DNA from 4 places in the Pseudomonas sp. B392_1p genome. Region 3 is predicted to be linked to each of the others. Evidence: predicted binding sites of a transcription regulator. Region 3 holds the regulator's gene; each other region holds the start of a gene.

Region 1 (7,715 bases), on a different contig from region 3:
AGCGCGGCCTCGGCCGACTCCACCGCCCGGAAGGCATAACCGCCCAACTCCAGGGTATCGGCCAGGGCGTCGCGCAGGGCGCGGTCGTCTTCTACCAGCAGAACCTTGGCAGACATGCAATTACTCCTGAAGTCCGGTACGCGAGACCATAATCAACGGCAGCTCGAGGATCGCGCAGGTGCCTCGGGCGACCCGTGAGCGCACCAACAACTCCCCACGGTGCGCACGGGCCACTGCTTTGACCACCGCTAGGCCGAGGCCGGTGCCGGTGGTCTTGGTGGTTAAGAAAGGTTCGCCCAGGCGCGCCAGCAAGGCCGGCTCGATCCCAGTACCGTTATCACTGACGCACAAACGCAGTACGTCGCCCCGGCGCAGCAGGTGCACTTTCAAGCGCACCTGTGGACCGGCCGCTTGTACCGCGTTGGTGATCAGGTTAAGGATAGCGCCCACTAGCGTGTCGCGGTTGCACAGCAGTTCGCCGTCACGCGCATCGCCCTGCCAACGCACCTGCAGGCCACTCACATGCGGCTCGGCGGCCTTGCGCAGGGCATCAAACAGCTCATGGGGCGCCAGTCGGTCCGGCAGCGGCAACTCGCCCTTGGCGAACACCAGCATGTCGCGAACCTGGTGCTCCAACTCATAAAGGCGCTCCTTGATACGCCCGGCAAAGCGCTGCTGCTGTTCGGCCGGCAAGGGACGCTCACTCAAGTGACCGGCGTACAGCAGGGCCGCCGATAGCGGCGTGCGAATCTGATGGGCCAGCGAAGCCACCATATGTCCCAGCGCTGACAGTCGTTCGTGGCGCGCCAGTTGCTCCTGCAGGCGGCGGGTTTCGGTCAAATCCTGAAGCATGACCAACTGGCCTGGCTCGGCATCCAGCGAACGGGTGGCAATCGACACGCGGCGACCATTGCGCAGGGAAATTTCGTGTCCGTCATCCTTGCGCGGAGCGAAGCAACGCACGATCACCTCGCGCCACAACTCACCTTCCAGGGGCTCACCCAGCAGCGCTCGCGCCTGCGGGTTGGCCTCGCGAATCCAGCCCTTCCCATCGATTACCACTACACCACCGGGCAATAGATCCAGGAGGTTCTGCAGGCGATAGGCCAAGCGCTCCTGCTCGGCAAGCTCTTGCATCCGCTGGGCGCTGACCAGTTCCAGCTGACCCTGCAGTTCGTCTACCCGCGCTTCCAAGTCGGACTGTGCGGGCACCCCCGGCGTCGCAGGCAAATCGAGGGGAGAAAGAAGGGCTGGGTTCATACTGCATCCTGGCTGACACCGTCATAAAAAAGACAGTCGAAGAGCCTCGAAGCAATCCCCATGCCTGAAATAATCTTGCGTTATTTCAATGAGTTACGAAAGCCCGCCAAACGAATGACAATGGCGGCCTGCTATCACCTTCGCGGCGAGGGCGCCGCTTTCACAAAAGGCCGCGCCAGTTGACGCGTCGATTGTGGGAAGTCCCACCCCGGGCCGAAGCTTTTGCGTTCGGGCATAACCGAGGCGTCGGCCGAACGCTTCGCGGCGAGCGCGCCGCTCCCACAAAACCGCGCCAGCGGATTACAGGGTGTTTTCTTCTTCGCGACGATTCATGCCGTACTTACGCATCTTTTCCACCAAGGTGGTGCGTCGGATACACAAGCGCTCAGCAGCACGTGCCACCACACCGCCCGCCTCGTCCAGCGCCTTCTGGATCAGGCCCTGCTCCAGATTCCCCAGATACTCCTTGAGATCCAGGCCTTCCACAGGGAGCGCTCCTGCCATTTCAAAGCTAGGCATGCTGGCACCGATATTGGCGCGCACTTCGAGCTCTTCGCGCAAGGAGTCAGCCAGGCCTTGGTCTTCATCCTCCACATAGCGAAATTTCTTCGGCAGTTCGGAAACGCCGATCACCCCATAGGGGTGCATGATCGCCATGCGCTCCACCAGATTGGCCAACTCGCGAACGTTACCCGACCAGTCATGCTGGCAGAGCGACATGATCGCAGCCGAATTAAAACGGATAGAACCGCGCTTTTCATGCTCCATGCGCAGGATCAATTCGTTGATCAGCACCGGGATGTCTTCAACGCGCTCGCGCAGCGGAGCCATCTCGATGGGGAAGACGTTCAACCGATAGAACAGATCCTCGCGGAAAGTACCTTCCTCGATCATCTTTTCAAGGTTCTTGTGCGTGGCTGCAATGATCCGCACATCCGCTTGCAGCGTCTTGTTGCTGCCGACCCGCTCGAAGGTTCGTTCCTGCAACACGCGCAGCAGCTTGACCTGCATGGCCAACGGCATGTCACCGATTTCATCGAGGAACAACGTACCGCCGCTGGCCAGCTCGAAGCGCCCGACACGGTTGGAAATGGCCCCGGTGAACGCACCCTTCTCATGACCGAACAGTTCACTTTCCAGCAACTCAGCAGGAATCGCTCCGCAATTCACCGGAACGAAGGGCGCGCCACGACGCTTGGAGTGATAGTGCAGATTACGCGCCACCACCTCCTTGCCGGTTCCCGATTCGCCCAGGATCAACACACTGGCTTCGGTGTCGGCCACCTGCTGCATCATTTGCCGCACGCGCTGAATAGCGCGACTGGTGCCGACCAGGCTACGAAACAGGTTGGGTTCACGCAGTCGGCCGCGCTCGCGGGCCTCGTCATACATCTCGCGATAGACCTGGGCACGATGCAAGGAGTCGAGCAGCTTGTTGTAACGGGGAGGGCTCTCGAGGGTGATCAGCACCCGACGGCGCTGATCTTCCGGCCACGTTGCCAGCTCAGCCGGCTCGCCGAGCACCAACAAGGGGAGGAATTCGTCCCAGGCAACCAATTGCCTGACCAATTCCGTCACCCCCCCTCGAGCGCTCACCTCACCCAGCAGGACGCACAACACATCGCGACTGGAGTTCAGTTCTTCAACGCGCGCACTCCAATCACTCGACGTGCAAACGAGATGAGATTCCCCGAGAAAATTCAGAATGACCGCCAAGTCACGCTGGCGCTCAGCATTGTCATCGATCAGTAAAATCTTGGTTTCACGCCACATGGAATTGACTTCTGGCCTGGTCTTTTTTTAGTGCTTATGCGATTTGGGTATCGCTGGCAGATGGCGGCCATTTAAAGTCAAAAGGCCGGCACCAGTCAAATTAATGACAAGAATGTCGCAACTAAAGTCCAGTTATGCTGTCACAAATCAATTTCGTCAAAAGTACAACTAATGCAAACTGTGAAGTGATTCACAAATCTTATGAGAAAAGGGTCACCTCTACCTTTTCACAACAAATGCAGCACCCAAGCCGGAAGAGAACACGTCTCGGCTGTGATAAAAAAACAGGATTGGTAGCGATGGGGCTGGGTCAGGCGATGCCGTCCCAGCCCGCCTTGATTTCACGCAGCAAACTGGCAACTTCATCGAGAATTTTCGCATCATTCTTGCGGTTGGCCTCGATCAGCCGACGGCTCATGTAGTCATACAGCCGATCATAATTGGCCGCCAGCTCGCCGCCGGTTTCGAGGTTCAGGCCTTCGCGAAGCCCGCCGACAATGTCGATGGCCTTGCCAATCAACATGCCTTTAAGTTCGATCTGGTCACGCGACATGGCGCCCTGCGCCTGGGCAATGCGGTCCAGCGCGCCGGCCAGCAGCATCTGGATCAGCCGGTGAGGACTGGCTTCGGACACCTGCGCATGGGTATTGACCTGCTGATACTGCTTGAGGGCGGAACGGGAATACATGCGCCTCTACTCCTGAATAGCGTAAAAACCTGTCTTTTATATCGACCGGGCCAGGGGAAGCTTTAGGGAGGCAGGTAGGTGCACTCATGATCCTCCACTACGACAGCTGCAGCGTGGTCTCGCTGTTGACCAAGCGCTTCGGGGCGAGTGCGCCACTTCCACAAAAATCCGAGTCAGTTGCACGCGATAATTGCGGGAGCCCCTACCCCGGACCGAAGTTTTGAGAGAAAGCGAGCCTAGCAGCTTGCTCACTCGCTCGCCTGATAAGCCTTTACGCCACTGCTGGACTGATGCAACAGGCGCAGCTCACTACCCACCTGCTGCTTTTCTCTCTCACAGGCTTCCAGCACTTCGCGATAGAGTTCGAGCAGTTCACCGAGGTTTTCTACGAGCTCGGCGCCGCCCTCCGCGCCTTGTGCCATGACCTCATCCACCACGGCCCGGCACATCGAATCCAGCTCGCCAATAGCATTCCAATCCTGGCGCTCCAAGGCCTCGCGCAACGCGCTACGGGCGGACTCCAGACTCTTGATGGCTTCTTGCATGAACCACTTCCCCGAATATTCGCCCGAGCGGTGCCCGAGCGGGTGTGTCTACACGCCCCGATCACTGACGGAAGCGAATAATTAGCCACTGTTCTTTTAATTCCACACACCTGCACCACTGGCAACTGACTTAAGCTATATCGCATGGTGCTTGTCGAAGTCCGTTGACCTGACGGTTATCAGTCATCACCTTTCTTGTTCAGCGCATTGAGGGTGGCCATTACGCTATCTCTAGTTGCATTGAGGCGGGCTACCAGGCCATCCATCGCGTTGAATTTCTTGTACATCGTTAGCGTCAGGCTCTCGATACGCCGGTCCAGGGAGGCTTGCTCTTCAGCCAACCCAGTGATCGTTGAATTCAGGCTATCTTCACGCGATGCCAGTAATCCGCCCGAGCCCGAATAGACTGTGGTGATATCGCCAATGCGGCTGAACAAACCCTTGTCACCGGTGAAGAACTGCTTGATCCCGGCTGGATCATCGGCCACTGCGGCTTTCAGCTTATCGCTATCCAACGCCAGGGTGCCGTCACGATTGGTACTCACACCCAGTTGAGCCAGCACCTGCAAACTGCCTGCACCTTCCACAGGAGAAGTCAGCGCTGTACGCATCTGCGACATCATCGAGCGCAGCGTCGAGTCGGCCACCAAGGCGCCGGCCTGGGTGCTGGCGTTACCGTCCTTGTCAGTGGTGGCAGTAACCTTTGTCAGGCCATTGGTCACAGTCAGCAAGGTGTTGTAAGCCATCACGAACGACTCGACCGAAGCTCGGATACCCTCGGTATTCGCCGATACGGTTAAGGTTGTAGTGCCTTCTTCCTGCAGCTTGATGGTCAGACCCTGCAGGCCCGTAATGGTGTTGTCCTTGTTGCTCATCTCCAGGCCATCAATAGAGTATTTCGCATTAGCAGCTGGCGTAATGAAGCCTGCACCGCTGGCGCTCTCGCTCTGCTTCTGCTTACCATCAACATCCAAGCCAGCGAGGTTGGTTCCAGCCGTACCTGTCACCGAAATGTCGTTGCCATCGCCGGTCAGCTCTGAAGACAACACCAGACGTGAACCGCTACTGTCGGAAATGATGTTGGCGCTGATCCCCTTGCTGGATAGCTGACCGTTGATCGACTCACGGATATCTTCCAGAGTCGCGCCATCACTAATGGCAATCGCATACTCTGAGCTACTGTCACCCAGCTTGATCTTCAATTCACCGGCTTCATAAGCGACATCCTTGGCCTGCACGGCAGAAGCCACCTTTGACGCTGTCGCCAGGCTTTCTACCTCCAGCTTGTAGGAGCCGGCTACGGCGCTCGCTCCCATGGTTACGCTGGCTACATCCGCCTTCGAAGAGACAGCCTTATAACCATCGAAACTTGTGGAGCTACTTTTCAGTGCCAGCAACGAGGACTCAAAGGTTTCCAGCGCACTCTTCAACATGCCGACCGCTGATAGTTGGGTCTCTGTGCGGACCTTCTGATTATTGATCTGCGACTGCTTTGGCGCTTTTTCAGCCTCAACCAGCGCCGGGACCAGTTTATTGATGTCCAGTCCCGAGCCCAGACCAGTAATAGTGGTGATCGCCATGTTGAACTCCAATTGATTTGCTGACGCTTAACCTTGATAGAGCAAGATTCGAACCAAGCCTAGTCAGCGACATGATCCGTCCGCTCTATAAAAATCTCTTGCCGTCGGGGTAGCTATACCTGCTCGGTAAACAACAAACTGCCGGCATCCTGTAGACGTCTGGCCAGTTCGAGTGCTTCCTCGGATGGCAACTGGCGAAGCACTTCGCCAGTTTGCCGGGCTATCACCTTCACGACGATGCGCCCTGAGTCTTCGTCGATGGAAAACTGCAGACCACGCTGCGCCTCATCGACGAACTCCTGAATGTTTTTGATCGCTTCTACCACGCGCTCGCGTTCGGGTTCGACCTGGAGTTTCGGCTTGTTTTCATGCCCCTTGAGTTGCCTGGCTTGTTCGGCCTCGGGCGTCTGGGGCTTTGGCACTGTATAAAGCGCATTGAGAGAGAGACTGACGTCCATCTAACATTTCCTCGGCTAAAAGAGAGGGCGCACCAGGCGCCCTCTCTTGTTACCGCAAGGGTGATTAACCCAGCAGTTTCAGTACAGCGGACGGCAGCTGGTTAGCCTGAGCCAGGATCGCAGTGGATGCCTGTTGCAGGGTCTGCTGCTTGGTCAGCTCGGCGGTTTCGGAAGCGAAGTCGACATCCTGAATACGGCCACGGGAAGCAGTGGAGTTTTCCATGATCGCGGTCAGGTTGTTGATGGTGCTGTCCAGACGGTTCTGTACGGCACCCAGGTCAGCACGCTGGGAGTCGATGCGAGCGATGGCCTTGTCCAGAATGAACAGAGATTGCTGGGCAGAGTCAGCGCTGCGAATGTCGGAATCCTTGACGGTCGATAGCGTGGACGAAACCGGAGTCGCGCCGAACAGAGTGGCAGCAGAGCCAGTACCGGTGATGGAGAACGCCTTGGAGGAGTCAACGTTGACTTCACCGCGAATGATCTGGGTGTCTACCAGAGCGGTAGCAGCGGTCTTGGTATCATCGCCGGCTTGTACGGAAACGTTGATGCCACCAGCGCTAAAGGCGACACCCGATGCGGCACCGATTTCGAAGTTCTCACCCGCTTCGTTGATGACACTGATTTCCTTGCCGTCGTAGGCAACAGTCACGTTCAGCTTGCTGGCGTTGTCGCGCAGTTGTTCGAACAGTTGCTGCTCGCTGGTGGCGCCGAGGATTTCGATGGACTCTTCGCCCACGGTCAGCTTGAAGTTACCCACGGAGCCGGAGCTCAGGGCATCGCCGTCCAGGGTGACAACGGTACGAGCGGAGACGCTCAGACCACCGATGGCACCATCCATTGCCTGGGCAATGCTCTTGGCCGAGCCGCTGGCGTCATAGGACACGGTTACAGCCTGGCCGCCGCCGACAATGGTGGCGCTACCGGATGCCAGGGGAGTGGTGCCCACGGCGCCGCCACTGGCCGAACCGACCTGGTTGGAACCGATCTTGTTGGCAGCGACGCTGTCCATGCTGATGTTGATGGTTTCGTAGGCGTTGGCGCCGACCTGGAAGGCGGTGGTACCGAAGGAGCCGTCCAGCAGATTGCGGCTACCGAAGGTGGTGGTTTCGGCGATACGGTTCAGCTCAGAGGTCAGCGCGCTGTACTCGGCCTGCATGGAGGCGCGGTCTTCGTCACCGTAGGAACCGTTGGCGGACTGCAGAGCCAGTTCGCGCATGCGCTGCAGAATGGAGGTGGATTCGCCCATGGCCGCTTCAGCGGTTTGTGCGATGGAGATACCATCGTTGGCGTTCTTGGTGGCAACGTTCAGGCCGTTGATTTGGCTGGTCAGACGGTTGGAAATCTGCAGACCGGCGGCATCATCCTTGGCGCTGTTGATGCGCAGGCCGCTGGACAGACGCTGCATGCT
Region 2 (7,715 bases), on a different contig from region 3:
CCCACGCAAAATGAGCTGGGGCGAGGAGTCCGTCACCTCTAACAACAAGAAAGAGTCTGTCCCATGAGTCGCCAAATAGCCTTGATCGTGGATGACGAGCCCGACATTCGTGAATTGTTGGAAATCACCCTTGGGCGCATGAAGCTCGACACCCGCTGCGCGCGCAATCTCAAGGAAGCCCGCGAATGGCTGGCCCGCGAGCCGTTCGACCTGTGCCTGACCGACATGCGCCTGCCCGACGGCACCGGCATGGAGCTGGTGCAGCACATCCAGCAACGGCACCCTCAGGTCCCGGTGGCGATGATCACCGCCTATGGCAGCCTGGACACCGCCATCAACGCGCTCAAGGCCGGCGCCTTTGACTTTCTCACCAAACCGGTAGACCTCACCCGCCTGCGTGAACTGGTCGGCACCGCTTTGCGCCTGCGTACAGTAGAGAGCGACCAGCCGGTGGACAGCCGACTGCTCGGTGAATCGCCGCCCATGCGCGCGCTGCGCAAACAGATCAGCAAACTGGCGCGCAGCCAGGCCCCGGTCTACATCAGCGGCGAGTCGGGCAGCGGCAAGGAGCTGGTTGCCCGACAGATTCACGAGCTCGGCCCACGCGCGGAGCGGCCCTTCGTGCCGGTCAACTGCGGCGCCATCCCCAGCGAGTTGATGGAAAGCGAGTTCTTCGGCCATAAAAAAGGCAGTTTCACCGGCGCCATCGAAGACAAACAGGGCCTGTTCCAGGCGGCCAACGGCGGCACCCTGTTCCTCGACGAAGTTGCCGACCTGCCGCTGCCGATGCAGGTGAAACTGCTGCGCGCCATTCAGGAAAAGGCGGTGCGCCCGGTGGGCGGTCAGCAAGAAGTGGTGGTCGATGTGCGCATCCTCAGTGCCACGCACAAGGATCTGGCTGCCGAAGTGACCGCCGAGCGCTTCCGCCAAGACCTTTACTACCGCCTCAATGTCATCGAACAGCGCGTGCCACCGCTGCGTGAACGCCGCGAAGACATCGCCGTGCTGGCCGAGGCCATGCTGCTGCGCCTGGCCGAAGGCAGCGGCCAGCCACCCGCCCGCCTGCACCCCGAGGCCCTGGAAAAGCTCAAGAGCTACCGTTTCCCAGGCAACGTGCGCGAACTGGAGAACATGCTCGAGCGCGCCTACACCTTGTGCGAACGGGATGAAATCCGCGCCAGCGACCTGCGCCTGACCGACGCCATCAACAGTGGCGGCGACAGTGGCCCCACCAGCCTGGCGCACATCGACAACCTGGAAGATCACCTGGAAGCGATAGAGCGCGACCTGATCCTTCAGGCGCTCGAAGAAACCCGCTGGAACCGCACCGCCGCTGCCCAGCGTTTGGGGCTGACGTTCCGCTCGATGCGCTATCGATTGAAAAAACTCGGCCTGGAGTGAACCTGCGCGCTGCGTCTTCGGCCCAATAGCGAAACGGCTGTCCATCGCCGCCCGCCGCTCAAGCAGAACCTGGCCTGCCACTGAGCACAGTGGAGACCGAAACATGAGTGGTTTCGAAGACGAGTTTCTCGAGCACTATCTGCAGCTGGGCCTCGGCTCGATGCCCAAGGCCGATATCGACGCGCTGGTCATGCACCTGCTGGATCGCTACGGCCTGCACGGCTCCGGCCCGCTGGCCAATTATGGCAACCAGGCGGTCAGCGAACGCCTGAAAACGCCGGTTAACAAAATCAAGAAGCTGCGCTATGAAGCGGCCCTGAAATTCGGCGGTCGCATCGAGGATCAAGCCATGGGACGGCTATTGGCAGCGCTGAGCAAGGCGACGCTGGAAACCGATGGCGACAAGATCGGCCTGATCATCGAAGACACCCTGGCCAAGAACTGGCTACAGGGCCAACTCAAAACCTATCAGCACATCTTCGATTACTCGTTCAATACCGAAATCGTCAAAGTCTCGGCCGATGGCCTGTTTCAGGTGCTGGATGCCGTGTTTGACCCCGAGGCCTTGCAGTCCTTTCGTGAGGGCTACGAGCGCTCCCGCCAGGAAGGCAATGCTGATAAGCGCAAGGCGCTGTTCAAAGGCGTGGCGAAAAAATTTGCCGAGGGTGCGGCCAGCAAGGCGGGGGCTGGCGTCGTCGCGGTGCTGCGGGCGCACTTGGGTGTTTGAGTCGCTCTAGCGGACTGTTTGCCTACCGCAAGCTGGCTCGCACTCAACTCTTAGAGGCACCCGTATATTTAATCTCAACGGCCACACAGCTCCGGCGTCCGACCGATGGCTCGTTCCACGCTGTGCTTGCACTCCAGCAACGCCTGTCTGAATACTTCAGCCCGCGGCGCGGCCCGTGAAGTCGGAGCCACCACTGCCACTGAGAAAAAGCCCAGGTAGGTATCCAGCGCCACGGCATACGAACTGACGCCCTCCAGCACATCGTCCGTGCCGAAGGCTACGCCGCTGCGGCGAATCTCCTTGAGCTGCTGGCGCGTCTCATGCGACAGCGGCACGGGCAGGACTGCGTCTATTACTGCAGCCTCTTCAGCCGCCAACAGCACCTTGCCTGCCGGTACGCACAGCACGCTGGCATGCACGCCGATGGGGAACACCACGCGCAACTCCCGCTCCGCCACGATGCGGTCGATGACATGCACCTTGTCACCCACCCGCCGACACAAACACACCGACTCCTGCAGCTGGCCGGCCAGCTCCGCCAGACGCGACTTGGTTAGCGAGATGATGTCGCACTGCGTCTGGTTGATCAGATGCCCCAGCGCCGGCCCCAGACGAAAACCACCCGAGGGGCCCGATGACTCCACCATGAACTCATCCACCAGCGCATTGATGATGCGCTGCACCGTGGAACGCGGCAGCTCAACCAACTGGGCGATGGCGGCCAGGCTCAAACCCTGGGGATTGTTGCCCAACGCCCGCATGATCGCCGCCGCCCGGGCAATCACCTGGATGCCGGCCTGCTTACCTACCTCAATGGCTTCATCGGGTTGACTCATTGCACTTCTCTTTGGCTGGACGGTGTGTACAGGAAGAGCCGCTACTGTAGTGGGCTGTCGCGGCACAGGCCAGCGCTGCCCAGCCGCTTGGCCACACGTCTAGCCCAAAAAACCGATGTAACCCCTCGGTAAAGGCGTTGGATTTCGACTCACTCACGCCGCTAGAATCCCACATAGCGATACAGTGAATCGCAAGTCGATACAGAAGTGATGCCTCAGTCCACCCGCTCCCGAGCGGAGGTGAGGCACATCACAAACAAGGAGCCCTTCGATGTCCCGCAAATTCGTGCCCACTCTGTTTGCTCTTGGCTGTGTAATGGCTGGCACAACCCAAGCCGCCGAACTGTCTGGCGCCATCGGCGTGACCGGCCAAGGGGAAATGACCTACCGCGCAGGCCTGTCGCGCGCGTGGGAGCAACGCTGGTGGCAGACCGAAAGCGGGCACCTCGGCGGTCACTGGGACGCTGGCTACACCTATTGGCAGAGCGGCGACGAAGCCGCCGGCGCCCATTCGTTGTCCCTCAGTCCAGTGCTCGTTTACACCTTCAACGCCGACGGCGCCCAGCCATTCATAGAATTGGGCATTGGCGCCGCGCTGTTTTCCGGCACCGAAGTGGGCGGACGCAACATGAGCTCGGCCTTGCACTTTGAAGACCGCCTGGGCGCCGGCCTGCAACTGCGCAACGGGGGTCGGCTGGGCATCCGCGCCATCCACTACTCAAACGCCGGCCTGAAAAGCCCGAACGAGGGCATCGAAAGCTATTCGCTGGTTGTGAGTTGGCCGCTTTGATGGGTGTAAGATTTGCCGGTTACGGCAAAAGATAGACGTAAAAAAACCGGCCTGAGGGCCGGTTTTTCGTCCAGGCCTGAAAAGGGAAGGCCCGAAGCGAATCATGGTGCCGGAAACAGGAATCGAACCTGCGACCTTCGCGTTACGAGTGCGCTGCTCTACCTACTGAGCTATTCCGGCGGCGGCGCGTAAACTAGCATTCCATGCTGAGGGAATCAACGGGCAAACGATGCTCTGGAGGCAGCAGATATACGAGCCTTAACCGGATGCCAATTAGTAAGCGTATCGGTTGTCAGTAGCCGCTACTAGCGAGGATGAAAGCTTCCCCTAGCTAGGAGGTTATTTCCAAGGATTAAGCTCAGCAATGGCCACTACATCGCTGTTATTCTCGCCAAGTAACACCACCATTGGCTTGACCCGCGCCATCAGTGGCACCCAGGCGGATGCGCTTGGCCAATTCTGCAGAGCATCGCGCACCACGGTAGCCTCGTTAAAGTCACTGAGCTTTTCCAGCGGTTGCGCACGCTGCCTTATGATCTCAGCCATTTCCATCAACGGACGATAGAGATTTGGCCGCTGCGCTATATCGCTACCGCCCAATGCGGCCTCGAAAAGAATATTGCTGCGCTGCTCGCGGTTTTCAGGCCTTATCGCCCCAACCCATTGCGGTCCGGTCCACGACACCTCGCGATATTGGCTCAGAGCTTCGTCCATTTGGCGAGTGTCGATATCCAATACCGTCACTACATCGAAACGATCGACGTTGTAAACAATCCAGGCCGGGCGCCCTTCGGCCACGATCCATAGGCCATAGCCCAGCGCGGCAAATTGCAGGCAGGCAATGGCACTCAGATCCATGGCGAGGTTTTTCTTACCAACCTTGAATACCAGAAGGGTTAACAGCGGGCCTAAAATCACATCGACCAGTAGCAGCACTAGGAAAATATGGGTGACACCCTGCGCTTCATGCAGTGGGGCGGGATACCAGAGGTTAAATACCAGTACTACGGCTAACAGCGCGATGATGGCCGATGCGGCCAAGTGCATCAGGAAAGCCATAATCCGCGTAGGCATTGGGAAACTCCAGCTATAAGATTAAACAGAAAACCCCGCTGTGAGGCGGGGTTCGAGAGCTATCGGGGTGCCTTTTGATTGACTGCCCTCACGGTAAAAGCATTAACGACATTCGCTTGGTGCGAACTGAGCAGGAAGAGCAACAGTCGCGGCGGTAATGACCGGCAGGCTGCGAGCAGTGCCGGATACAGCGTTAGTAGATGAGGCGCACCCCCAGTCAATTGAGCCCGTTACCGGAGGAGTAGCGGTGAAACTGGTAGCCAAAGCAGTTGGAGTAGTCCCACCCATAACATAGGGAGTATAAACCAGCGCTGAGCTAGCAGGAATATTACCTACGTTAGCATTATTGAAAGTTACAGTGATCTCACCAGTGGTATTATTAAGCAAAACGGAGTTTACATACTTGCTGATTGCACCTGCGCCCCCGGCTTGAGCGTTCCACGTGGTTGCGGCGGCGGCAAGCTCCGCCGCAGTGCCTGAGCTATCGCCGATCAGTTGCTTGGCACTAGCAGCCAAACCAACGCCTTCGGTTACGCGTGCACGGATGGTGTAATCCTGATAAGCCGGCAACGCCACCGCCGCTAGAATACCGATGATCGCCACTACGATCATCAATTCAATTAGGGTAAAACCCTTTTGCACCTGAGTTTTCATTCGTCTTCTCCCAAGAGATATTGAAGGTCCGCTGACCTGCCCAGGGAGTTGCAGTGGCTGTGCCAATTTACCGATATCTAAACGCCATCATCTGTACATAAAAAAGATCGCAAAACGCATGCAAAGCCTAGTGCGCCTAGGCTTACAACGACTTAAAGCTTACTTATTCCTCTTTAATTATTGTTATTAAAATGTGATGCTCGACGCACAACCAATCAAACCACTTCACAATTACTAACCCTACCCAATACACCAAAAAAATCCGCCCGGATTTTTTGGCAAAGACCTAGATCACCCTCTTCCCCCAAATCCACCACAAGTGCCAATTTACGTCACTGTGTGCGCCAGTTTTGAGAAGTGCTTTCGCCGCCGGGTTATAAGGCTGCGCATTACACCGGAGCGCGCCTCATGAATACCCACGTAAATCTTTCCGGCCTGGCCAGGCAAATGGTGCTGGCTGGCCTGTTCGATGAGAAAACTGCTCAGCAGGCCCAGCTGCAGGCGCAGCGCAACAGCCTGTCGTTGATCACCTATGTGGTGCAGAACAAGCTAGCCAAGGGCCGCGCGGTGGCGGAGTTGGCGGCCGAGCAGTTCGGTGTGGCCTTTGTAGATCTTTCTGCTATTGACAAGGAGCAGCAACCCAAGGAGCTGATCAGCGAGAAGCTCGCTCGCCAGCACCGCGTGTTGCCGTTGTGGCGGCGCGGCAACAAGCTTTTCGTCGCCCTCTCCGACCCGTCCAGCCATCAGTCGATCAGCGATATCCAGTTCAGCACCGGGCTGAATGCCGAAGGCATCTTGGTCGAAGACGACAAGCTCGGCGCGGCCATCGACAAGTTCTACGAGTCGGCGACCGGCTCCATGACTGACCTGGATGATGTCGACCTCGATGGCCTGGATATCGAAAACGGCAACTCCGACAAGGTCAGCAACGATGAAGGCGAAGCCTCCGACGACGCTCCCGTGGTGCGTTTCGTCAACAAGATGCTGCTGGACGCCATCAAAGGCGGCTCCTCAGACCTGCACTTCGAACCCTACGAACGAGCCTTCAGGGTGCGGCTGCGCACCGATGGCGTGCTGCATGAAGTGGCACGCCCGCCGATTCAGCTGGCCAGCCGTATCTCGGCACGTTTGAAAGTGATGGCCGGGCTGGATATTTCCGAGCGGCGCAAGCCGCAAGATGGCCGGATCAAGATGAAGATCTCCAAGACCAAGGCCATCGACTTTCGCGTCAACACCCTGCCCACGCTGTGGGGCGAGAAGATCGTGATGCGGATTCTGGACCCGTCCAGCGCGCAGATGGGCATCGACGCGCTGGGTTACGAGGAAGCGCAAAAGGAGCTGTACCTTAGCGCCCTCTCGCAGCCGCAGGGCATGATTCTGGTCACCGGCCCCACCGGCTCAGGCAAGACGGTGTCGCTGTATACCGGCCTGAACATTCTCAACACCGTGGACATCAACATTTCCACAGCTGAAGACCCGGTGGAAATCAACCTGGAAGGCATTAACCAGGTCAACGTCAATCCGCGCCAGGGCATGGACTTCTCCCAGGCGCTGCGCGCCTTCCTGCGCCAGGACCCGGACGTGATCATGGTTGGGGAAATCCGCGACCTGGAAACCGCCGAGATTGCCATCAAGGCCGCACAGACCGGCCACATGGTGATGTCCACCCTGCACACCAACAGCGCCGCCGAAACACTGACGCGACTGCGCAACATGGGCGTGGCGGCCTTCAACATCGCCACCTCGGTGAACCTGATCATCGCTCAGCGCCTGGCTCGCAAGCTGTGTCCGAGCTGCAAGAAGGAAGTACCGGTGCCGCGCGAGACGCTGCTCAGCGAGGGCTTCCCGGAAGCACAAATCGGCAAATTCAAACTGTATGGGCCTGTTGGTTGTGAGAATTGCAAAGCAGGCTACAAAGGCCGCGTCGGTATTTATGAAGTGGTTAAAAATACCCCTGCACTGCAGCGGATTATCATGGAGGACGGCAATTCCATCGATATCGCCGCACAGATGCGCAAGGACGGGTTCAACGACCTGCGCACCTCGGGCCTGCTCAAGGCCATGCAGGGCGTAACCAGCCTCGAAGAAGTCAACCGGGTGACCAAGGATTAACCATGGCGGAAAAAGCACTGAAAACCAGCCTGTTCAGCTGGGAAGGTACGGATCGGCGTGGGGCCAAGGTCAAGGGTGAGCTGAGTGGCCCGAACCCGGCACTGGTCAAGGCGCAGTTGCG
Region 3 (7,715 bases):
TCCAGGGGCAGATCTCCGAGTCCTGGACACTGGAGGACGGCATCGTCAAGGAAGGCAGCTTCCACCTTGATCAGGGGGTGGGCGTACGGGCCCAGTCTGGCGAAAAAACCGGCCTGGCCTACAGTAACGCGATCAGCGCCCAGGCCCTGGCCGACGCTTCGCGAGCGGCGCGCTCCATCGCCCGTGCCGGCCAGCAGGGCCGCGTGCAAGCCTTTGCCGGCGTGCCGCTGAAGCGCCTGTATATCCGTGACAACCCGCTGGATGTGTGGGACCGGCCCGCCAAGGTCGAGCTGCTCAAACGCATCGACGTCGCCACCCGTGCGCTGGATTCGCGTATTAAGCAGGTCACAGTAAGTCTCGCCGGTCTTTGGGAACATATCCTGATCGCCGCCAGCGACGGCAGCCTGGCGGCGGATATTCGTCCGCTGGTGCGTTTCAATGTCAGCGTCATCGTCGAGCACAACGGTCGTCGTGAACGCGGCAGCCAGGGCGGCGGCGGACGTACCGACTATGACTATTTCCTGCAGCCAGGCAACACGGGCGAAGAACGCGCCATGAGTTACGCCCGTGAGGCGCTGCGCCAGGCGCTGGTCAACCTGGAGGCGGTGGCCGCTCCGGCGGGAACCTTGCCGGTGGTCCTGGCGCCCGGCTGGTCCGGCGTGCTGCTGCACGAGGCGGTGGGGCACGGCCTGGAAGGCGACTTCAACCGTAAGGGCAGTTCCGCGTACAGCGGCCGCATCGGTGAGCGCGTCGCTTCCCATCTGTGCACCATCGTCGATGATGGCACGCTGGCCAACCGTCGCGGCTCGCTGAGCGTGGACGATGAAGGCACGCCGACCCAGTGCACCACCTTGATCGAAAACGGCGTGCTCAAGGGTTACATGCAGGACAAACTCAACGCCCGCCTGATGGGTGTGGCTTCCACCGGCAACGGTCGTCGCGAATCCTATGCGCACCTGACCATGCCGCGCATGACCAATACCTACATGCTGGCTGGGGAGAGCGACCCGGAAGAGATCATCCGTTCGGTGAAAAAAGGCATCTTCTGCGCCAGCCTGGGTGGTGGCCAAGTGGACATCACCAGCGGCAAGTTCGTGTTCTCCACCAGCGAGGCTTACCTGATCGAGGACGGCAAGATCACCACGCCGGTCAAGGGCGCGACGCTGATCGGCAACGGCCCGGAAGTGATGAACAAGGTGTCGATGGTCGGCAACGACCTGGCGCTGGACAGCGGCGTCGGCACCTGCGGCAAGGAAGGCCAATCGGTGCCGGTGGGCGTGGGTCAGCCGACGCTGAAGATCGACGGGATTACCGTGGGTGGGACGGGAGCTTGAGGGCAGATACAAGCGGCAAGCTGCAAGCGAAAGCCATAGCGTGCTTGAGGCTTGCAGCTGCTGTTAGCGTAATCCGCGCTGGGTTTCGTCCATTTCGCGGATGTATTTGAAGATTTTGCGCGCGGCGGTTGGAACCTTGTTACGAGCCGCTTCGTGCTGGGCATGACGAATAAGGCCGCGCAGGTGCTGGCGGTCGGTGTCGGGGTAGTCGTTGACGAAGGCTTCCAGGACTTCATCGTCACCCGCGATCAAGCGGTCGCGCCAGCGCTCCAGGGCGTGGAAGCGCTCGTTGTACTGGCGGGTGGAGGCGTCCAGTTGATCGATCAGGGCGGTTATCCCTTCGATGTCCTGCTCGCGCATCAATTTGCCAATGAACTGCATGTGGCGTTTCTTGGCGGAGTTGGCGGTGTGCTTAGGGGCTTCAGCCAAGGCGCGGCGCAGGACGTCAGTCAGGGGCAGCTTGTCCAGTACGTCCGGCTTGAAGGTCGTCAGGCGCTGACCGAGATCCTGTAAGGCATGCAGTTCGCGTTTGATCTGGGATTTGCTTTTCTCTTCGGAGAAATCGTCGAGGAATTCAGACATGGGGCGGGTCCAATGGATAATGCCGCCATGATAACAGCAGCGGTGTGCCGGGGCTTCCACGGGCGATAGTCGTGAGGTGCACGCTGAATCACTTGTTTACTTGCAAGCCGTTGCTTGCAGCTTAGGAGTAGCCATGAGTTCAGTCGATAAGGTCGGTCCGCAAGCCTTGCCGCACCTGGAAGAAAAGGTCGAGCGCATCCTGGCCGAGGCCAAACGCCAAGGCGCCAGCGCGTGTGAAGTGTCGGTTTCGGCCGGGCAAGGGTTGAGCACCACGGTGCGCCAGGGCGAGGTGGAAACCGTCGAGTTCAATCGTGATCAGGGCTTTGGCATCATTTTGTACAACGGTCAGCGCAAAGGCGCAGCAAGTACCTCGGCGGGTGGCGACGAGGCGATTCGCGAAACCGTGGCCGCCGCACTGGCCATCGCTCAGCATGCGTCTGAAGATGAGTGTGCGGGGCTGGCCGATGCAGCACTGATGGCCCGTGAGCTGCCAGATTTGGACTTGTATCATCCGTGGGCTATCGAGCCGGATCAGGCGGTGGAACTGGCGCTGCGTTGCGAAGCGGCGGCGTTTGCCAGGGATTCGCGCATTCGCAATGCCGATGGCGCCAGCCTTAACAGCCATCAAAGCTGCCGGGTGTATGGCAACAGCCATGGTTTCATAGGCGGCTACGCCAATACGCGGCACAGCCTCAGCTGCGTGATGATTGCTGAGGCAGACGGCCAGATGCAGCGCGATTATTGGTATGACGTCAGTCGCCGTGGCGAAGATTTGAAAGACGGCGTATTTATCGGCCAGCGCGCCGCCGAGCGTGCTGTCAGCCGACTGGGCGCCCGTCCGGTACCTACGTGCGAGGTCCCGGTGCTGTTTGCAGCCGAACTGGCGACTGGATTGTTCAGTCATTTCCTCGCGGCGATTTCCGGAGGCAACCTGTATCGCAAGGCGTCCTTTCTCGAAGGTGCACTCGGTCAGCGTCTGTTCCCTGAGTGGCTGAGTCTCGATGAACAGCCGTTGCTGGCCCGCGGCCTGGGTAGCGCGAGCTTCGATAGCGATGGCCTGGCCACTTATGCAAAACCCTTCGTACTCAATGGCGAGCTGGTGTCCTATGTGCTGGGCACCTATTCCGGACGCAAGCTGGGCATGCCAAGCACGGCCAATGCCGGTGGTGTGCACAATCTTTTCGTTACGCATGGTGAAGATGATCAGGCTGCACTGATCAAGCGCATGGGTCGTGGACTGCTGGTAACCGAGTTGATGGGGCAAGGGTTGAATCTGGTCACCGGCGACTATTCACGCGGTGCGGGGGGCTACTGGGTCGAGAACGGTGAAATTCAGTTCCCGGTGCAGGAGGTAACTATCGCCGGCAACCTGCGCGATATGTTCCGGCAGATCGTCGCGGTGGGCAGCGACCTGGAGACCCGCAGCACTATCCGGACCGGGTCGGTGCTGATTGAAAAAATGACGGTGGCTGGGAGCTAAGCGCTCAAGCCGCGCCGGTGCAGCAGGGAGAATCTAAGGTGACCTCCCTGCTGTTTATTCCCCTTCGCCAAAGCAATCGTTGATCAAGTCGCTCAGCGCGTCGAGGGCTTCGTCATCCTGTTCGCCTTCGGTATGCAGGTGCAAAGGCGTACCCTTGCCGGCGGCAAGCATCATGACCGCCATGATGCTCTTGCCATCGACCAGGCTATCTGGAGCGTGGCCAACGCGCACCTGACAGGGATAACGCCCGGCAGTGCCTACAAATTTGGCAGCGGCGCGGGCGTGCAAGCCCAGTTTGTTGACGATGGTGATATCGCGGCAAGGCATTGCAGGTCCCTATGGCAGATCGCGGTGGCGAACCTGGACGTTCTTCAATTGCGTCTTGAGCGTGGCACCGAGTCGTTCAGCCAGATAGACGGAGCGGTGATGGCCGCCCGTGCAGCCGATGGCGATCGTGACATAGGCACGGTTGCTGGCGGCAAAGCGTGGCAACCATTTTTGCAGGTAGCCGCGGATATCCTGATACATCTCTTCGACATCGCTCTGTGCGTCGAGGAATTCGATGACGGGCTGATCTCGGCCGGAGAAGTCACGCAGATCAGGCCGCCAATACGGGTTGGGCAGGCAGCGCACGTCGAACACCAGGTCGGCATCGACGGGCATGCCGCGCTTGAAGCCGAAGGATTCGATCAGAAATGCGGTACCCGGCTCGGGTTTGTCCAGCAGGCGCAGTTGAAGGCTGTCGCGCAGCTGATAAAGATTCAGGTGGGTGGTGTCGATTTTCAGATCGGCCAGGTCGCTGATCGGGCCGAGCAGTTGGCTTTCGTCACGTATGGCCTCGGCCAGCGAGCGGGTATCGTTGGTGAGCGGATGGCGGCGGCGAGTTTCCGAGAAGCGTTTGAGCAGTGTTTCCTCGTCAGCATCCAGGTACAGAACATCACAGAGGATGTGCCGCGAGCGGACTTCCTCCAGCAGATCAGGGAAGCGTTGCAGGTGGCTGGGCAAATTGCGGGCATCGATGGATACGGCCACTTGCGGGTGCTGCAATTCGGTGTGGATCAGCGCACTTTGGGCCAGCTCAGGTAGCAGACCTGCGGGCAGATTGTCGATGCAATAAAAACCGTTGTCCTCAAGGACGTTTAGCGCTGTGCTCTTGCCCGAGCCGGAGCGACCGCTGACGATGATCAGGCGCATTTCAGTTCCCGTTCTGAACGTCCAGCACAACCTGGTACAGGGCTTGGTTAGTCTCGGCTTGACGCAAGCGGGCACGCACATCGTCGCGATCCAGCATGTGGGCGATCTGGCGCAGAAGCTCCAGGTGCGCATCGGTGGCCGATTGCGGTACCAGCAGCACGAACAGCAGATCCACCGGAACGGCATCGATGGCGTCGAAATCCACCGCAGCATCCAGGCGTAGTAGCGCGCTGATGGGTGCAGTGCAGCCGGCCATGCGGCAATGGGGAATGGCGATGCCATTGCCAAAACCGGTGGAGCCGAGTTTTTCGCGGGCGATCAAGGCTTCAAAGATCGTGCCGGCATCGAGCTCGGGCTGTTCCCGGTCGAGCAAGTGGGCGATCTGTTCCAGGACGCGTTTTTTACTGCCTCCCGGCACGTTCACCAAGGAACGGCCGGGGGTCAGGATATCTTCAAGTCGGATCATGGTGTGGAATCAGCGGACGGTTGCGCCCTGCTCGCGTTCGAGCTGCTTTTCCTTGTATTTGATTAATTGGCGATCCAGCTTGTCGACCAAGAGGTCGATGGCTGCGTACATATCATCGTGTTCGGCAGTGCCCACGATTTCGCCACCGGCAACATGCAGTGTGGCGTCGATTTTTTGCTTCAGTTTTTCCACTTGCAGTATCACCTGTACGTTGGTGATACGGTCGAAGTGGCGCTCCAGTCGGGTGAATTTGTCGTCGATATAATCGCGCAGGGCGTCGGTCACTACCAGTTGGTGTCCACTGATGTTGACTTGCATACCGTATTCTCCTTCTTGCCGCGTGGATGGCGCAGACCAAGGGCCTGCAGCCGGAACACTGTGGCTTGGGCGACTTGCGCAGACATGGACGGTTGTCGGTCCTGCACCAGCCTGTCCCCCAAGAGCTTGCTACATCAGTCGCTTGCGTTCACTGGACGGTGCGATCCCCATGGATTCGCGGTACTTGGCTACCGTGCGCCGGGCGACTTGAATACCTTGTGCTTCCAGTAGACCAGCGATCTTGCTGTCACTCAATGGCTTTTTGGCGTTTTCCGCCGCGACCAGCTTTTTGATGATGGCGCGGATCGCGGTGGATGAACATTCTCCGCCTTCGGCGGTGCTCACGTGGCTGGAAAAGAAGTATTTCAGTTCGTAAATACCACGCGGGGTGTGCATGAATTTTTGTGTGGTGACCCGCGAGATGGTCGACTCATGCATGCCCACCGCTTCGGCAATGTCATGCAGGACCAGGGGCTTCATCGCTTCGTCGCCGTATTCGAGAAAGCCGCGCTGATGCTCGACGATCTGCGTGGCCACTTTCATCAAGGTTTCATTGCGGCTTTGCAGGCTCTTGATGAACCAGCGCGCTTCCTGCAATTGGTTGCGCATGAAGGTGTTGTCCGTACTGGTATCGGCGCGCCGCACGAAGCCTGCGTATTGCGGGTTGACGCGCAGACGCGGCACGGATTCCTGATTCAGCTCCACCAGCCAGCGATCGTTGTGCTTGCGCACGATCACGTCCGGCACGATGTATTCCGGTTCGCTGGCTTCGATTTGCGAGCCGGGACGCGGGTTGAGGCTCTGGATCAATTCAACTACCTGGCGTAGCTCATCCTCCTTGAGCTTGAGGCGGCGCATCAGCAGGGCATAGTCGCGGCTACCCAGCAGCTCGAGGTGATCGCCGACCAGGCGCTGGGCTTCGACAAGCCAGGGAGTGCTGTTCGGCAATTGGCGCAGTTGCAGCAGCAGGCATTCGCGCAGGTCGCGCGCGGCCACACCGGCGGGCTCGAAGTGTTGCAGACGACGCAGAACGGTTTCGATTTCATCGAGCTCGATGTCCAGCTCCGGGTCGAAGGCGGCGAGCACTTCCTCCAGGGATTCCTCCAGATACCCCTGGTCGTTGATGCAGTCGATCAAGGTTTCGGCGATCAACCGGTCGGTATTGGACATGGGCGCCAGGTTGAGCTGCCAGAGCAGGTGCGTTTGCAGGCTTTCGCCTGGCGCGGTGCGCGAGGTGAAGTCCCACTCTTCGTCATCATTACTCGGCAGGCTGCTGGCGCTGGTCTGGTAGACGTCTTCCCAGGCGGTATCCACAGGCAGCTCGTTGGGAATCCGTTCATTCCACTCGCCACCGTCATCAAGGTTTTCAACCGTGGGAATGCTGCTTTCCTGAAGGGCTATTTCCTGGCTGCCAGGGTTGGGCAGTTCGTCGCCGTCGGCCAGCGGGTCGGCGTTGTCAAAATCCTCCCCCTCCTCCTGACGTTCGAGCATCGGATTAGATTCCAGGGCTTCCTGGATTTCCTGCTGGAGATCCAGAGTAGACAGTTGCAGAAGTCGTATGGCCTGTTGCAGCTGCGGGGTCATCGTCAGCTGCTGGCCCATCTTGAGAACGAGCGATGGTTTCATGGCAGACCTTGATTGCCGGCGTCTAAGCGCCATCCACTAGCGGGCGCCGCAGCGCCATGGAAGCAAATTATATGCCTGATATTTCTTGGGAATTCCAGTATCTGATATTACGGACTGAGCACGGCATCAATCAGAGTCGGAATTCGTGGCCCAGATAGACTTCCTTAACCAACTGGTTGGCCAGGATGCTTTGCGCATCGCCCTCGGCGATCAGGCGACCGTCGCTGACGATATAGGCGGTTTCGCAAATGTCCAGCGTTTCGCGAACGTTGTGATCGGTGATCAATACGCCGATTCCCTTGGCCTTGAGATGGTGAATAATTTGCTTGATATCGCCCACCGAGATCGGGTCGACGCCGGCAAACGGCTCGTCGAGAAGGATGAACTTGGGCGCTGTGGCCAGCGCGCGGGCAATTTCCACACGCCGCCGTTCTCCACCGGAAAGGCTCATGCCCAAGCTGTCGCGGATGTGGGTGATGTGGAATTCTTGCAGCAGGCTCTCCAGCTCCTCTTGCCGGCCCTGGGCATCGAGGTCCTTGCGGGTTTCCAGGATGGCGAGAATGTTATTGGTCACGGTCAGCTTGCGAAAGATCGATGCTTCCTGTGGCAGATAGCCGATCCCGGCACGGGCGCGGCCGTGCATGGAATGATGGCTGACGTCACGGTCGTCGATCAGCACGCGGCCCTGGTCGGCGCGCACCAGGCCGACGATCAT
Region 4 (7,715 bases), on a different contig from region 3:
CGGGCGATGCCGACGCGCTGTTTCATGCCGCCGGAGATCTCGCTGGGGTATTTGTGCTTAGCGTGATCCAGGCCGACCATATGCAGCGCCGCCTCGGTGCGCGCGGTGCGCTGAGCTTTGCTTTCCTGAGCGAACACCTTCTCCACCGCCAGGTAGACATTGGCGAAGCAGGTCATCCAGGGCAGCAGGCTGTGGTTCTGGAATACCACGCCACGCTCCGGTCCTGGACCGTCGATTTCCCGGCCATTGCAAATCAGTCCGCCCTCGCTGGCATCCAGCAGGCCGGCGATGAGGTTGAGGACGGTGGACTTGCCGCAGCCGGAGTGGCCAATCAGCGAAACGAATTCGCCCTGGGCGATGCTCAGGTTGACGTCGCTGAGGGCCTGAAAGCGGCCTTTGCGGGTATCGAAGTGCTTGCTGACTCGGGTCAGCTCAACGAATTTTTCCATCACAAAGCTCCTGCCTGCTGTGTACGTTTGGCGGACAACACACAACGGTTGTCCACCCGGGGTTCAGGCCGTAGGTAAATGTCGTTTTGGGGGTGACGGCCAGCGTGCTGGCCTAACAATCAGCTCGCGTAATCGAAACGCTTGGCCAGCCACACAAGACTCTGTTCCAGTACTAGGCCAACCAGGCCGACGATGATGATGGCGATCAGAATGTGCTCGACGTTGAGGTTGTTCCATTCGTCCCACACCCAGAAGCCCAGACCGATGCCGCCGGTGAGCATTTCCGCCGCAACGATCACTAGCCAGGCGACGCCGATGGCCAGGCGAATGCCAGTCATCAGGTGCGGCAGTACGGCGGGGAACAGGATGCGGGTAAGCACCTTGAACTCGGAGAGCTTGAGCACCCGCGCCACGTTCAGGTAATCCTGCGGCACGCTGGCCACGCCGGCGGCGGTGTTGAGGATGATCGGCCAGATCGCGCTGATGAAGATCACCCAGATGGACGCCGGCCCGGCCGCCTCGAAGACCAGCAGGCCAATGGGCAGCCAGACCAGCGGCGAGACTGGGCGCAGCAGGCTGATGATGGGTGACAGCATGCTGGCCAGGAAGGCGAAACGGCCGATGGCGAAGCCCAGCGGGATGCCGATCAGCGCCGCCAAGCCGAAACCGACCCCGACCCGACCCAGCGAGTTGAGAATGTTCCAGCCGATACCCATGTCGTTGGGGCCGTTGTCGTAGAAGGGGTCGGCAAACAACAGCAGCGCCGCCTGCCCGGTGCTCAGCGGTCCTGGTAGTCCTGTGCTTTTCGCTGCAATCAGCGACCAGACGAATAGAAACAGCGCAATCCCCAGGAGCGGCGGCACGCAGGCCTTGAACAGCGGGCGCAGTAGAGTGGCCAGCGTTCTGGTCGGCAACTGCGCGCTGGGCGTTTGCAGGGGGGGCGTCACGGAAGCATTCATGGTGACTCTCCTAAATGTCAGGCTTTGACGGCAAACGACTGGACGTAGGCCGCCGGGTTGCTGCCATCCCAGCGCTTGCCGTCGATCAGCGTGCTGCTGCGCATCACGCTATCCGGTACAGGCAGGTTGAGCGCGCTGGCCGCCTCGCGGTACAGCGCGGTCTGGTTAATGCCTGCGGCCACGGCAGCGTAGTCCGGCTCCTCTTTGATCAGACCCCAGCGGCGGAACTGGGTAAGAAACCACATGCCGTCGGAGTGATAGGGGAAGTTGACGCTGCCTTCACGGCAGAAAACCATGGCGTGCGGGTCCTGCCAGCTCTTGCCCAGGCCGTCCTCGTAATTGCCGAGGAAGCGCTGCTCGATCACGTCCACCGGCGCGTTCACATAGGCCTTGCCGGCGATCAGCCTGGCCGTGCTTTTGCGGTTCTCCACGCTGGCATCAATGAACTGGCTGGCTTCCAGCAAGGACATGACCAGTGCGCGGGCGGTATTGGGGTATCGCTCGATAAAAGAGCGCGTGGTGCCGAGCACTTTTTCCGGGTGATCCGGCCAGATCTGCTGGCTGGTGGCTGCGGTAAAACCGACCTTGTCGAAGATGGCTCGCGCGCCCCAGGGCTCGCCAACACAGAAGCCGTCCATGTTGCCGACCCGCATGTTGGCCACCATCTGCGGCGGCGGCACGGTGATGGTTTTCACATCGCTCAGCGGGTTGATGCCGTGGGCGGCGAGCCAGTAATACAGCCACATGGCATGCGTGCCGGTGGGAAAGGTCTGGGCGAAGGTCAGCGGCGTGGAGGATTGTTTGACATGGGCGGCCAGTTGCTCGCCAGTGGTGACGCCGGCGTCGCGCAGTTGCCTAGAGAGCGTGATGCCCTGGCCGTTCTGGTTCAGTCCCATGAGCACGGCCATGTCTCGTTGCGGGCCAGCCACGCCCAACTGGGCGCCGTACATCATCCCGTACAGCACATGGGCGGCATCCAGTTCGCCGGTGTTGAGCTTGTCGCGCACCCCGGCCCAAGACGCTTCCTTGCTCGGGATGATAGTCAGCCCGTATTTACTGCCGAAACCCTGGGTGGCGGCCACCACCACCGAAGCGCAGTCAGTGAGCGGGATAAAGCCGATCTTTAGGTCGGTCTTCTCTGGCGCATCCGAGCCGGCGGCCCAGGCACTGCTGCGCAAAAAACCGGGGGCGGCGAGGCTAAGGCCGGTGACGCCGGCAATCGCAATGGACTGTTTGAGAAAGTGGCGACGGTTGCTGTCCAGCGGAATATCCGAATTTCGCTCGCTCATGGGTGTGGCTCCTTTACTCCGGGCAATAAAAAACGGCGTGCCAGACGGTTCCTCCAAAGAGGTCGGTCTGACGAACGCCGTTGTTCGTGAAGCGCAGCCCGCCGCCGTTGGCGTGCTATGCGAAGTTATGTTCCATAAAGCAAAGGGCTTGCCAATTTTTCTTTTCTTATAAAAAGCTTTTAAAACAAAGGGTTGAGATTTTCTTTGTGAGTGGGGGCAGGTAAATGCCTTGTGGTTGTGCGGCGCAGAAGGCGCCTTGCGCCAGAGCAGCGCATGCCGGCGAGCGACTCACAGGTTCGAGGCCGCTCTCGGCTGCGGTGGCTTAGCTAACTTGTGGGGCCGGCCCCACAGTTCAGGCAGATGAGAATCAGGCCTCGGCTTTGCGGGCCTTGGCGGGAGGGGTAACCAGGCCATCAGCGCGGAACATCGCCTTGATGCCACGCACTGCCTGGCGGATGCGATCCTGATTCTCGATCAAGGCGAAGCGCACATGGTCGTCACCATAGTCGCCAAAGCCGATCCCCGGCGAGACCGACACCTTGGCTTCAGCCAGCAGCTTCTTGGCGAACTCCAGCGAGCCCAGGTGAGCATAAGGTTCAGGAATCTTTGCCCAGATATACATCGAGGCCTTAGGGTTCTCGACCATCCAGCCGGCTTCGTGCAGGCCTTTGACGATCACATCGCGCCGTTGCTTGTACTGCTCGGCAATGTCGCGCACGCATTGCTGGTCGCCTTCCAGAGCCGCGATGGCGGCGACTTGCAGGGGGGTGAAGGTGCCGTAGTCGTGGTAGCTCTTGATGCGCGCCAGCGCGCTGACCAGCTCGGGGTTGCCGACCATGAAGCCGATGCGCCAGCCCGCCATGTTGTAGCTCTTGGACAGGGTGAAGAACTCCACGGCGACATCCTTGGCGCCGGGCACCTGCATGATCGACGGGGCCTTCCAGCCGTCGTAGACGATGTCGGCGTAGGCCAGGTCGTGCACCACAAGAATGTCGTACTGCTTGGCCAGCGCCACCACGCGTTCGAAGAAATCCAATTCCACGCACTGGGCCGTGGGGTTGGAGGGAAAGCCGATGATGATCATCTTCGGCTTGGGAATCGACTCGCGGATCGCCCGCTCCAATTCGGCGAAGAAATCCACGCCTGGGATCAGCGGCACCGAGCGCACCTGGGCGCCAGCAATCACCGCGCCGTAGATGTGGATCGGATAACTGGGGTTGGGCACCAGCACGGTGTCGCCCTGGTCCAGAGTTGCCAGCATCAGGTGCGCCAGGCCTTCCTTGGAGCCGATGGTGACAATGGCTTCGCTTTCCGGGTCGATCTCGACATCGTAGCGATCCCCGTACCAGTGCGAGATGGCGCGGCGCAGGCGTGGAATCCCGCGGGAGGTGGAGTAACCGTGGGTGTCCTCGCGCTGGGCGACCTGGACCATTTTTTCCACGATGTGCGGTGGCGTGGCGCCGTCCGGGTTACCCATGCTGAAGTCGATGATGTCCTCGCCACGGCGGCGGGCGGCCATCTTCAATTCGGCGGTGATGTTGAATACATAAGGGGGGAGACGATCGATGCGCGCAAAGCGGCGCGGTGCCTTGTCAGACATGCTTTCCTCGGAGTACGTAAGCGCCCGGAACCGTCCGAGCGACGTTGGCCAGTGCGCTGGCCAGGCGCAGAACATACGCCGAAGAGGCGACTGGCCGCAAGCTCCGCCTCCGTCGTTGTTTAACCTATATGCACTCAGGGGCTGGAGGGTGTGCGGGTCTCTAAGCTGACCCGCCACACTGTATTGCCAACATCATCAGTGACCAGCAGCGCGCCTTGGCTGTCGAGGAGTACATCCACCGGCCGCCCCATGGCTTCTTGTTTCTCGTTGAGGAAACCGGTCAGTACATCGATAGGCTGGCCGTTGGGCTTGCCATCGGCGAAGGGGATGAAAATCACTTTATAGCCGCTGTGGGGTTTGCGGTTCCAGGACCCGTGCTGGGCCACAAACAGTCCTTCGCTGAAGCGGGGCAGGGCGCTACCTTCGGCGAAGCTGATACCCAGCGAGGCGGTGTGGGCGCCGAGGGCGTAATCCGGTACCAGCGCTTTGGCCACCAGATCCGGGCGCGCAGGTTTGACGCGCTTATCAACGTTCTGGCCGTAGTAACTGTAAGGCCAACCATAAAAACCGCCGTCCTGCACCGAGGTGACGTAGTCAGGCACCAGATCACTGCCGATCTCATCGCGCTCGTTCACGGCCGTCCACAGCGCGCCCGTGCGCGGCTCCCAATCAAGGCCGTTGGGGTTGCGCAGGCCCGACGCAAAAATACGCGACTGCCCCGTGGCAAGGTCGTGCTCCCAGATTGCCGCCCGACCTGCTTCGTTTTCCAGGTCGTTTTCGCCCACATTGCTGTTGGAGCCGCTGGTGACATAGAGCTTGCGACCGTCCGGGCTGGCGATCAGATTCTTGGTCCAGTGATGGTTGATCGGTCCGCCTGGCAGGTCCATCACTTTCTCGCCCTGCACATTTATGCGGGTCTGGCCTGCACGATAGGGAAAGCGTACCACCGCGTCCGTGTTGGCCACGTACAGCTGATCGCCGACCAGCGCCATGCCGAAGGGCGAGTTGAGATTCTCCAGAAAAGGCGTCTGCACATCGGCTACGCCATCCCGATCGCTGTCGCGCAGCAGACTGATCCGGTTGGCACTGGGGACGCCGGCGCCGGCTCGTTCCATTGCCTTGTCGGTGAACCAGGACTTGATGCTTTTCTTTTTCTCGGGCTTGGGCGGCGCGTTGGTCTCCGCCACCAGGACATCGCCATTGGGCAGTACATACAGCCAGCGGGGATGATCCAAACCCCTCGCGAAAGCGTGTACGACAAGGCCAGCAGCGGGTGAAGGCCGGCCATTCTCCGGCCAGCCCACGGCGGTGGCCACGTTGACGGTTGGAATCAGTGTCTTGTTGGGTTCGGGCAGCGCAGGATTGGGTCCGTAGCCTGCTTCGACAGGTAGCAAAGCGTGTTCGCTGCAGGCACTGAGGCTCAGAACAAGCAGACTGGACAGAAACAGGCGATAAGAGGACATGCGCGCCTCCGGGAAAAGTGGTTTTCCCTTCAGTGGCAGACTCCTGAGCAGGCTGTTTGGTTCTGGATGCCCGAGGCAGGGTGAAGGGATCGAAGCTCCAGGGGTTAGCCCTCGGAACCCAGCAGTTCGCTCATGGCGATGACCTGTTCGGCCACCTGGATCAGCTTCTGCTGCCGCCCCATGGCTTGGCGACGCATCAGGGTATAGGCCTCTTCTTCATTGCACTGCTTCATCTTCATCAGCAGGCCTTTGGCCAACTCGATACGCTTGCGTTCTGCCAGTTGCGCCTCGCGAGCCTGTAATTCGGCCCGCAATGCCTGTTCGCTCTCAAACCGGACCATGGCCACATCAAGAATGGGTTGCAGGCGCTCGGCCTGGATACCTTCGACGATATAGGCACTGACCCCGGAGCGGATGGCGCGGCGCATTACGTCCGGATCGTGCTCGTCGGTGAACATGACAATCGGCCGGGGCTGCTCGCGGGTGATCTGGACGATGTGCTCCAGCACGTCGCGCCCCGGGGATTCGCTGTCGATCAACACCACATCGGGGCGTACTGCCGCCACACGCTCAGGCAGATTGAGACTCGACCCCGGCTCGTCGATAACCGCGAAGCCCGCCTTCAGCAGGGCGCTTTTCAGGCGACCGATTTTTTTTGCGGTGTCATTGATCAGCAGGATGCGCAGTGGGTGGGCTGCCGCCTCTTTTGGGGGCAGCGGGTAACGGGAATTGTTCATCATGGCTTCATCCTGGTGCGTGTCGATGCGCTCAGACCGACTCACTCGGGCGTCCGCCTTCGGTGAAGCGGTTGCCAGCAGGAAAGTTCGTTGAGCGTAACAAGGCGTGAATGAAGTCAGGCAAGGGCTATGCCAAGGGATGGAAAGCTCTGCCCGCCAGTGGCCCGTTTCAGGCCGAACAACAGCGGCAGGCAGGTCTCATGAATGTAAGGCGGACAGATAGCGTCAGCGCTGGATGATCTGCCGGACATGCGACTGCGGAATCTGCTTGGTGCGCCCTTCCTCATCCTTGTATTCGAGCAGGCCGGTGTCATCGTCCAGCCTGGGCTTGTCGCGGCTGTCGAGCATCTGTCCATCGTTGGTGGCAATGATGTAGTCGCTGGCGCAGCCGGCAAGGCCCAGCACGCAGCATGCGGCTATGATCCAGTGCTTCATGATCTACCTCTCTTGTCGTTGATCCGCCAAATCGGCGTACAAGGTAATGACAAGCGAAGGCGCCAGATGCTCCCGACAAAATGACCAGACGTGCCGGAAACGAAAAAGCCCCGCACAAGGCGGGGCTTTTCGTTTACCGATGACGCTTAGGCTTGAACGACCGGGATCTGGGCGCTCGCAGCGGCTTCGCGGAACTCGGCGATCTGGTCGAAGCTCAGGTAGCGGTAGACATCGGCAGCCATGCTGTCGATGTCCTTGGCGTAGGCCATGTACTCTTCGACAGTCGGCAGCTTGCCGATGATCGAGGAGACCGCAGCCAGCTCGGCAGACGCCAGGTACACGTTAGTCGCATCACCCAGGCGGTTCGGGAAGTTACGGGTCGAGGTGGACACCACGGTTGAACCGGTCTGGACACGTGCCTGGTTACCCATGCACAGCGAGCAGCCCGGCATTTCCATGCGCGCGCCAGCCTTGCCGTAGATGCCGTAGTAGCCTTCTTCGGTCAACTGGTGAGCATCCATCTTGGTTGGCGGAGCCAGCCACAGACGGGTCGGAATGCCGCCCTTGACCTTCTCCAGCAGCTTGCCGGCGGCGCGGAAGTGACCGATGTTGGTCATGCACGAACCGATGAACACTTCGTCGATCTTCTCGCCAGCAACGCTGGAGAGCAGACGGGCGTCGTCCGGATCGTTCGGGGCGCAGAGAACCGGCTCCTTCACGTCGGCCAGATCGATTTCGATCACGGCAGCGTATTCGGCGTCCTGGTCGGCTTCCAGCAGCTGC

The links. Region 3 encodes sigma-54, which starts transcription at its own class of promoters, with help from an activator protein. Its sites were predicted from a motif close to ANTGGCATNNANNTTGCTNT; they were not measured.
Region 1: fliD (flagellar filament capping protein FliD) is a predicted target of sigma-54. The motif match lies at 5,885-5,904, and genes of this name have one in related genera.
Region 2: ACTV8E_RS17130 (pilin) is a predicted target of sigma-54. The motif match lies at 5,589-5,608, and genes of this name have one in related genera.
Region 4: ACTV8E_RS11945 (CmpA/NrtA family ABC transporter substrate-binding protein) is a predicted target of sigma-54. The motif match lies at 2,834-2,853, and genes of this name have one in related genera.

What each region holds. Positions count from the first base shown of each region.
Region 1 covers NZ_JBQPXM010000014.1:46,565-54,279, forward strand. The annotation lists gene fleR (sigma-54-dependent response regulator transcription factor FleR) at 1-116, opposite strand, end outside; partial or broken gene ACTV8E_RS17830 (sensor histidine kinase) at 121-1,194, opposite strand; gene ACTV8E_RS17835 (sigma-54 dependent transcriptional regulator) at 1,561-3,033, opposite strand; gene fliS (flagellar export chaperone FliS) at 3,344-3,721, opposite strand; gene fliT (flagellar protein FliT) at 3,970-4,266, opposite strand; gene fliD (flagellar filament capping protein FliD) at 4,446-5,846, opposite strand; gene ACTV8E_RS17855 (flagellar protein FlaG) at 5,960-6,304, opposite strand; gene ACTV8E_RS17860 (flagellin) at 6,369-7,715, opposite strand, start outside.
Region 2 covers NZ_JBQPXM010000013.1:51,727-59,441, reverse strand. The annotation lists gene ACTV8E_RS17165 (sensor histidine kinase) at 1-67, shown strand, start outside; gene ACTV8E_RS17160 (sigma-54-dependent transcriptional regulator) at 64-1,401, shown strand; gene ACTV8E_RS17155 (hypothetical protein) at 1,505-2,128, shown strand; gene ACTV8E_RS17150 (IclR family transcriptional regulator) at 2,203-2,964, opposite strand; gene ACTV8E_RS17145 (acyloxyacyl hydrolase) at 3,236-3,754, shown strand; tRNA gene ACTV8E_RS17140 (tRNA-Thr) at 3,859-3,934, opposite strand; gene tfpZ (TfpX/TfpZ family type IV pilin accessory protein) at 4,094-4,828, opposite strand; gene ACTV8E_RS17130 (pilin) at 4,931-5,482, opposite strand; gene pilB (type IV-A pilus assembly ATPase PilB) at 5,891-7,594, shown strand; gene ACTV8E_RS17120 (type II secretion system F family protein) at 7,597-7,715, shown strand, end outside.
Region 3 covers NZ_JBQPXM010000008.1:102,873-110,587, forward strand. The annotation lists gene tldD (metalloprotease TldD) at 1-1,334, shown strand, start outside; gene yjgA (ribosome biogenesis factor YjgA) at 1,398-1,916, opposite strand; gene pmbA (metalloprotease PmbA) at 2,050-3,396, shown strand; gene ACTV8E_RS12925 (HPr family phosphocarrier protein) at 3,451-3,723, opposite strand; gene rapZ (RNase adapter RapZ) at 3,733-4,590, opposite strand; gene ptsN (PTS IIA-like nitrogen regulatory protein PtsN) at 4,592-5,056, opposite strand; gene hpf (ribosome hibernation-promoting factor, HPF/YfiA family) at 5,066-5,374, opposite strand; gene ACTV8E_RS12945 (RNA polymerase factor sigma-54) at 5,504-7,000, opposite strand; gene lptB (LPS export ABC transporter ATP-binding protein) at 7,131-7,715, opposite strand, start outside.
Region 4 covers NZ_JBQPXM010000007.1:102,012-109,726, reverse strand. The annotation lists gene ACTV8E_RS11955 (ABC transporter ATP-binding protein) at 1-449, opposite strand, end outside; gene ntrB (nitrate ABC transporter permease) at 569-1,408, opposite strand; gene ACTV8E_RS11945 (CmpA/NrtA family ABC transporter substrate-binding protein) at 1,426-2,697, opposite strand; gene alaC (alanine transaminase) at 3,065-4,297, opposite strand; gene ACTV8E_RS11935 (PQQ-dependent sugar dehydrogenase) at 4,432-5,760, opposite strand; gene ACTV8E_RS11930 (ANTAR domain-containing response regulator) at 5,865-6,497, opposite strand; gene ACTV8E_RS11925 (YgdI/YgdR family lipoprotein) at 6,723-6,932, opposite strand; gene acnB (bifunctional aconitate hydratase 2/2-methylisocitrate dehydratase) at 7,079-7,715, opposite strand, start outside.